2 regions of the Vibrio aestuarianus genome follow, and region 1 is predicted to be linked to the other one. Evidence: riboswitches for the same ligand, from Rfam matches in the RefSeq annotation. Region 1 holds a riboswitch; the other holds the start of a gene.
What was found. Region 1 has a riboswitch for lysine ahead of lysC (lysine-sensitive aspartokinase 3). Riboswitches for the same ligand answer to the same signal wherever they lie in the genome.
Positions count from the first base shown of each region.

Region 2: another riboswitch for lysine. It lies ahead of MCT08_RS09870 (Na+/H+ antiporter NhaC family protein); the one in region 1 lies ahead of lysC (lysine-sensitive aspartokinase 3).

Region 1 is NZ_JAKNYQ010000001.1:3,019,257-3,023,473, reverse strand. It holds gene metH (methionine synthase) at 1-100, shown strand, start outside; gene lysC (lysine-sensitive aspartokinase 3) at 178-1,530, opposite strand; lysine riboswitch at 1,636-1,811, opposite strand; gene MCT08_RS13755 (pyridoxal-phosphate-dependent aminotransferase family protein) at 1,990-3,111, shown strand; gene MCT08_RS13750 (PglL family O-oligosaccharyltransferase) at 3,166-4,217, opposite strand, start outside.
Region 2 is NZ_JAKNYQ010000001.1:2,141,312-2,145,528, reverse strand. It holds gene MCT08_RS09880 (inosine/guanosine kinase) at 1-572, shown strand, start outside; gene MCT08_RS09875 (H-NS histone family protein) at 629-1,042, opposite strand; lysine riboswitch at 1,461-1,644, shown strand; gene MCT08_RS09870 (Na+/H+ antiporter NhaC family protein) at 1,761-3,356, shown strand; His leader region at 3,546-3,682, shown strand; gene hisG (ATP phosphoribosyltransferase) at 3,739-4,217, shown strand, end outside.

The DNA of each region.
Region 1 (4,217 bases):
CATCGCACAAATACAGCAAGATCAAATGCAAGATTATGCGCAGCGTAAAGGCTGGAGCGAGCAAGAAGCAGAAAAATGGTTAGGGCCTAATTTAGATTAAGGTAAAAAAGAAAGAGGTTGGAATATCCAACCTCTGTTTTTTTGTGGCACTCAAATTATTGAGCAAAGCACTTTAGGTTATTGCTCAAACAGCTCTTGGTGCAGTTTTTGAATAGCGGCTTTTGATACCGATTCATGCAGCAAGAAACATAAGTTATGCGGACTTGCACCGTAGCAAATCATACGCATGTTGAAGTCTTCTAACGTGCTAAATACCTGCTTGGCGTAACCTTTGGTATTACTCATGTTATTGCCTATCAGTGCGATTAAACTTAAGTTATGTTCAACATCGACAGTGCATAATTCTTCCAATTCTTGACGAACAGCTTGTGGTAATTCTGGTGAACCCCCGGAAGTATCGGTTTTGTCTAATGTTAAGGAGACGCTGATTTCAGAAGTGGTAATCAGATCCACTGAAATTTTGTGTTTGGCTAAAATCTCGAACACTTTCGACAAAAAGCCATAAGCATGGAACATGCTAGCGCTACGCAGTGTGACCATGGTTTGGTTGCCGCGTAAGGTCAAGGCTCTAAAAAGTGGCGAGCTTTCGACACGTTTGCGAATCCAAGTTCCACCTTTTTCTGGCTCTTTCGATGAACCTACAAATACAGGAATGTCATGTCGTAATGCCGGTAACAATGTTGAGGGGTGGAGAATTTTGGCACCGAAATTCGCCATTTCAGACGCTTCACTAAAACTGATTTCAGCAATCGGTGCAGCATTAGGCGCAATGCGAGGGTCGGTAGTATAAATGCCAGGTACATCGGTCCAAATTTCTAAACCTGACGCTTGGACTGCTTCTGCAATTAAAGCGGCTGAATAATCACTACCACCACGGCCAAGAGTGGTCGTGTTTCCTTGTTCATCAGAACCAATGAAGCCTTGCGTTACCACTACGTGCTGTTGACATAATGGCGTTAATTTTTGTTTAGCAAGTAATGCTATTTGCTCTAACTGAGGCTCAGCACGACCGTAATGATCATCGGTGCGCAAGATCTCGCGGATATCAAAACGCACCGCTTCCATACCTCGTTCACGCATCAATTGGGTAAGAATAAAGGTCGACATTAATTCGCCGCACGCAACGAGATGGTCAGTCAATTTTTTACTTGATTGAAAAGAGGCAGCTTCTGCAACGCTAGCAACCATATCTAAAATTGAATGTACTTCTTTTTCAACTTGAGCTGGTTGGGCTAGTTGATCGATGATGGCATGATGGATATCGGCTAACTGTTTGATGATCGCCAAACGTTGCTCTGCATCTTGAACCCCACAGGCTAACTCAACTAACAAATTAGTGACACCAGAGCATGCACTGCTAACCACTAATTTTGTATTTGGATTATTTTCGATAACAGCAGCACAACGGCTCATTGCTTCAAAGTTAGCTACACTTGTTCCGCCAAACTTGGCTACATTGAATGTGCTCACAGCATTTCTCCCACGACTTCCTAAAATAAAAATGTGTTGGTGTTCCAACGTCCAATGTTTGAAGAGAAATTTCTAGAGCATATAAAGAGGTGTTTTTGATTGGTTTACCTCAGAAGCTCTTCATCAGCGCGGCTAATGACAGTTGAAGGGATTCAGCCCATTCAACCGACAAACCAAATCCACAACCTTGGTTCATCTCGGCACTGCTCCCCATCAATGCTTTGTTTTGGAGTTGAGGCTCCACAAAACATCTGCCTGGGCAGTGCTCCTCTTCTGCTAGATAGCTCATTCATTGAACGTTTTTGAACTATTAATGTCAATTGCTAATTAAGTTCAAATGTAAAATAAAATTAACCAGATTGTGACACTGGTTTGACCTCTAGACTTCTGTCGAATTGTTGCTAGGTGATTTTTGCTTTACTCTGGTTTTCCACATTTGGCCGCAAGCAAGGAGCAATTATGTCCATTACCAGTTTCAACCCACCACAACGGATCTTGATGGGACCTGGTCCTTCAGATATTTACCCACAAGTATTGCAAGCACTAAGTCGTCCAACCGTTGGTCACTTAGACCCGTTATTTATTCAGATGATGGATGAGCTCAAACAGCTACTTAAATATGCATTTCAAACGCAAAATGAATTCACGATAGCAGTTTCTGCGCCAGGCAGTGCTGGTATGGAAGCGTGTTTCGTCAATTTAATAGAACCCGGTGATAAAGTCATTGTCTGCCGCAATGGTGTGTTTGGTGAGCGAATGCGAGAAAATGTCATTCGTTGCGGCGGGGAAGTCGTGTTGGTTGATGATGAATGGGGGATGCCAGTTTCGGTTGATAAAGTAGAACAAGCGATCAAGGTGAACCCCGATGCAAAAATATTGGCATTTGTGCATGCGGAGACATCAACCGGGGCATTGAGTGATGCACAAGCGTTAGGTCAGTTGGCTAAGCAAAATAACATGTTGAGTATTGTAGATGCGGTAACATCTCTAGGCGGTGTGCCACTTTATGTCGATAAATGGCAGTTAGATGCCGTTTATTCTGGTAGCCAGAAATGTCTATCTTGTCCCCCAGGCTTATCGCCGTTGACTTTTTCCGCTCAAGCGATTGAGAAAATTCAATCACGCACGACACCTGTACAAAGTTGGTTTTTAGACCAAAGCTTGGTGCTCGGCTATTGGAGTGGTGAAGGTAAACGCAGTTATCATCACACCGCACCAGTCAACAGCTTATATGCGCTACACGAAGCGCTGCTAATGCTAAAAAATGAAGGACTAGAGAAAGCTTGGTCTCGTCATCGTGATATGCATGAAAAGTTAAAGCAAGGCTTAGAGAAACTTGGCTTTAACTTTGTGGTGCCAGAGCAAAGTCGGTTGCCGCAACTTAATGCGGTATATATTCCTCAAGGTGTTGATGATGCGAAGGTTCGCTCCCACTTACTCAGTGAATATAATTTGGAAATTGGCGCTGGTTTAGGCGCTCTTGCGGGTAAAGCTTGGCGTATTGGCTTAATGGGCTATGGGGCTCGTAGAGAAAATATAGCCTTGTGTTTGCGGGCGTTAGAAGAGTCTTTAACTGAGTAGAATAAAACCAGTAGAGCAGCCTTAATGGTTACTCTACTGGTCATAGTTAGGCAATTATTCAGTAGCCGTTGCTTGCACACTACTTGAAGCAGCACTAGATGGTCGAATATATTGCACGGTACTAAAATCTATGTCGGGAAATAGAAATTGGGCCTCAGAGCGAATTTGCTCGGCACGACTATCATCGCCAATGCCTTGGTAAGCAATCACCAAATTACTGTAGAAGGTAGGCCGAGGTTGGTGCTTAATGATCTCTAATGACCAATCTATATAAGGCGTTATAAATTCGGGGTCTTGAGTGTATAAACCAATATTGAGATAGGTGCTATACACATCCCAATCAAAGCGATTTCTCCACACTACAGGATTGGTGACCTTCTGTAAGATATCAGGGTTTGGTGGTTGAGATTTTTCAAACTGAGTGAGTACATGGTTAGTGTGCAGTGCACTCACCATGTAAAAACCCGTCAGTACAGGAGCCACTAAACTTATGACCCTCAGTAATGACTTACTCACCGAGCTAAATGGTGCGTATTTATATTTGGCAACACGTTGATCAACCCAAAAAAGCAAGATAATAAAGGTTATCCAATGCACCGCCGAGTGATAAAACGGATATTCCAGTTGGCTGTGTAAGACGATAGGAATAAACAAGGCAAACATTGCGAGCCTTGTTCCTTTCTTGGCTGAATATATCCTCATCATTACGAAGGCAATCGCCAATAATATTCCGATAACGGGCAGTAACCCGCCTTCGACCCCCCACAACAATAATTCATTGTGTGGGTGATCCATGGAATGGAGCCCCGGATGATAACTCGAATTTAGCTGATGTTGTCTTGCGGTATAAAGCAAATACTCCGCTTCAAACTTGCCGTAGCCGTAACCTGTAAATGGCTTTTCAATGATCATGTCGAGCGTTTGAGGAAAGGTGTAACGGCGAGGGCTTTCTAGATCGGCTTTATTGCTAACAAACCCATCGCTTCCCTGAGTATACATTGCAGCAATACCGAGCAAGATACCGATTAATGTTGCAGCACTCCATCCCCAAAAGCGTTTTGGCGTCGAGAATCGAAATAGGTAAGGGAGAACGAACATAATCCCTA
Region 2 (4,217 bases), 880 kb from region 1:
GTGATAATGTCACTGTCGTTGCTATGAACGAAGATGAAGCAGAGGCTTTAACCGGTGAAAGTGATCCGCTTGCTGCATCGAATAAAGCGTTAGATTGGGTTGATTTAGTATTGTGTACCGCAGGTCCTGTTGGACTGTTTATGGCCGGTTATACCGAAGATTCAGCAAAACGAGAGACGTCATTGCCGCTATTGCCAGGTTCGATTCCTGAATTTAACCGTTACGAGTTTAGCCGCCCAGCATCAAAAATAAGCTGTGAAAACCCAATCCGTATTTATTCTCATATTGCACCTTATATGGGTGGACCTGAAAAAATTAAAAACACGAATGGTGCCGGTGATGCGGCTTTATCGGCCTTATTGCATGATATGGCCGCCAATAAATATCACAAAGAGAATGTACCTAATTCAAGTAAGCACCAGAACGACTTTTTAACCTATTCATCATTTTCTCAAGTCTGTAAATATTCTAATCGTGCGAGCTATGAAGTGTTAGTGCAACATTCTCCACGTTTATCTCGTGGTTTGCCTGAACGCGAAGACAGTTTAGAAGAAGCATATTGGGAACGCTAATGTTCTTACAGATAATAAAAAGGCTCCGATAGGGAGCCTTTTTATTTAATTGATAATTAAATCTCAAATTCTTCTAGAGACTTACCTGCATCAAGTTGCTCTTGAATTGCAGAAGGTGTACGGCCTTGACCAGTCCACGTTTTTTCATTGCCGTTATTATCGACATATTTATATTTTGCAGGGCGAGGTGCGCGTTTACCTTGAGCTTTTACTTTGCCTTTTGTTTCACCAGAAAGTGCTGAAATTAATGCGCTAACATCAATACCATCTTTTGCAATTTGTTCTGCAATAGCTGCAAGTTTGGCTTCTTGTTCAGCGCGAGCTGAACGTTCTTCCTCTTCTGATTCTCTACGCTCTTGTACAACAATCGTTAATTTATCTAGAGCTTCTTCAAGTTGCTCAAGAGTTAGTTCACGAGAGAAAGCGCGTAGGCTACGGATATTTAGTAGAGTTTTTGTTAATTCAGACATGACTATTCCTATAAGATTTAATTTAGTCGACAAGGTAATAATAAACTGAGGAAATTTTTCTTACAATATTAAGTTCAGAATATTAATAAAAAAACTTATTGGAAATTGTTTTTTACAAAAAATATGAAACTAGCCAATGATTCTTCAGTTTCATACTTAAGTAGCAGGTATTACAAGATTATCAATGTTATTTTCAGTCGCTGATAAATTTGTTTTCTTATTATATCTTCGTGATATACCTTGCATCGACTTATGAAAATAGTATCAACACTTGCTTATCAGTGTGATCTGAAATGATCCAATTTAAACTGGATCATCTGTTGCAATGAGTTTGTTGTTAAGTACAATGACAACCACCTAAAGCGAAGTAAGGAATGAATCGTTGTTAAAATGACTTAACAATGGTTTTTTGTACTTTCTTTGACGTAGAGGCGCGATAGGAATTAGTAACTTTTGCTGGGGTGATACCAATGAGCAGAAGTGAAAGGTTTTGTCGCCGAAGTGAGTGTGTATATTAAAACTACTCGCTGGGGTTGTATTCGAATAGGAACAACACTGCCATAGTCTATTATTTTGTTAAACTATGGAGCGCTACTGTAGGGTTGGGTGAAGTGTTCGCTTCCCTTTCGCTTAGTTCAACATTAATTGCGTTGAAATGATTTCTCGTAATTTGTCTGCAGTAGATCTCTGACCATTTACTTACTGGTTTTTGAAGATCATGAATTTAATCGATTTTGCATCATCTCCCTTATCGCTATTACCGCCATTAGTGGCGTTGAGTTTAGCCGTTATTACCCGCCGTGTTCTGGTGTCGCTTGGTGTCGGCATTTTGCTAGGCGCGTTACTACTCACCAATTACTCGGTAGTCGATGGTAGCAGCTACGTTGTAACTAAAGTAGCTAGTGTGTTTGTGGAAGATGGTGGTCTCAATACTTGGAATATGAGTATTGTCGGATTTTTACTCTTATTAGGCATGATGACAGCGTTGCTGACATTGTCTGGTGGTACCCGTGCTTTCGCTGAATGGGCGCAGGTACGAGTCAAAAGCAAACGCGGTTCAAAATTGCTTGCTGCATTTTTGGGTGTGTTTATTTTCGTTGACGACTATTTTAATAGCTTGGCAGTAGGCTCAATTTCTCGCCCTGTTACTGACCGTTTTTATGTTTCTCGTGCCAAGCTTGCCTATATTCTAGATTCAACTGCAGCACCGATGTGTGTTGTGATGCCAGCTTCGAGTTGGGGTGCTTATATCATGACTATCATTGGTGGCATTCTTGTTTCTCATGGTATCACTGAATATTCAGCGCTGGGTGCATACATCCGTCTAGTGCCAATGAATTTTTACGCTATTTTCGCTTTGCTGATGGTGTTTGCTGTGGTTTGGTTCCAGTTGGATGTTGGCCAAATGCGCAAACACGAAATGGAAGCTTCCCAAGGTCGTGGCTTTGATGATGACAATGATAGCCAGCAAGCTCATGATTTAAATGAAGAGCTAGACATCAAAGAAAGCGAACACGGCAAAGTTTCTGACCTTATTTTGCCAATTGTACTTCTTATTATTGCCACTATTTCAGCGATGTTATACACAGGTGGTCAATCATTGGCTGCCGATGGCAAAGCCTTTGACTTGTTTGGTGCATTTGAAAATACAGATGTAGGCACTTCGCTTATTTATGGCGGTTTAGTCGGCTTGGCAATGGCACTCTTTACTGTATTTAAGCAACAGTTACCAATGATTGATGTTGTGAAAACATTGTGGATTGGTGCTAAGTCTATGTTTGGTGCCATTCTAATTTTGGTTTTCGCTTGGACGATCGGTTCTGTAATTGGTGATATGAAGACTGGCGCTTACATGTCTTCACTTGTTCAAGGCAACATCAATCCTCACTGGTTGCCTGTTATTTTGTTTTTGCTTTCAGGTCTGATGGCATTCTCTACAGGTACCTCTTGGGGTACGTTTGGTATTATGTTACCGATAGCGGGTGACATGGCGGGAGCTACAGACATTGCGCTTATGCTACCTATGCTAAGTGCTGTACTTGCGGGTTCTGTGTTTGGTGACCACTGCTCACCGATTTCTGACACCACAATTTTGTCATCCACAGGTGCTCGTTGTAATCATATTGACCATGTATCCACACAGCTTCCTTACGCTTTAGCAACCGCCTTGGTTTCTTGTGTCGGTTTTGTCGTGTTAGGTATGACGGCGTCGGTACTGATCTCCTTTAGTGCCGCTTCGGTTGCCTTTGTGGTTGTATGTTTAGTGCTTGCATCTTTATCTCGTTCAAAAATTACGAATTATGAAAATGCATAGTTTTTAATATGAAAAATTAATAAAGGGGAAGGTAAAACTTCCCTTTTTTAATGTGTTAACTAGTATTTTTACGAAAGATGAAAAAAAACTAAATTTTTGGTTGAAAAAACAGACTGGCTTAGTTAGTGTGGATGCAAGACAGTAAGCCAATCAAGGGCTCATAAGTATGCGTAATTTTGTAATGAACATTCATCACCATCATCACCCTAAATAATCTTTCGGGGAGGTGTACGCATACCCGGGAGGCAGGAAACTCTCGGTGGTTAAGTCAAAGCATTTAGATTAAAACCCTCGGGAGACCACAAATCTCCCGAGGGTTTTTTCATTTTCGGCTTAATTAAAATTCAAATAAATTCAATAAATTGTACATAGGGAAATCGTCATGCAAACACAACGCTTAAGAATCGCAATCCAGAAAAAAGGTCGCTTGAGTAAAGAGTGCCAAGACTTACTGAAAAAATGTGGTGTGAAATTTAACATCATGGGTGAGCGTTTAGTGGTTCACTCAATGAATATGCCAATTGATTTGTTACTTGTACGTGATGACGATATTCCAGGATTGGTAATGGACGGTGTCGTTGATCTGGGTTTTATCGGTGAAAACGAATTAGAAGAGGTTCGTTTAGAGCGTCTATCACAAAACAAGCCAAGCGAATTTGTACCACTACGTCGCCTTGATTTTGGTGGTTGTCGTTTATCTATTGCGATTAACAAAGATGAGCAATATAACTGTCCTCAAGATTTAGCCGGCAAACGCATTGCCACGACTTACCCGCAGCTTCTGAAAGCCTATATGGACAAGCAGGGCATTGATTTCAGTACCTGTGTGCTAACAGGCTCAGTTGAAGTCGCTCCTCGTGC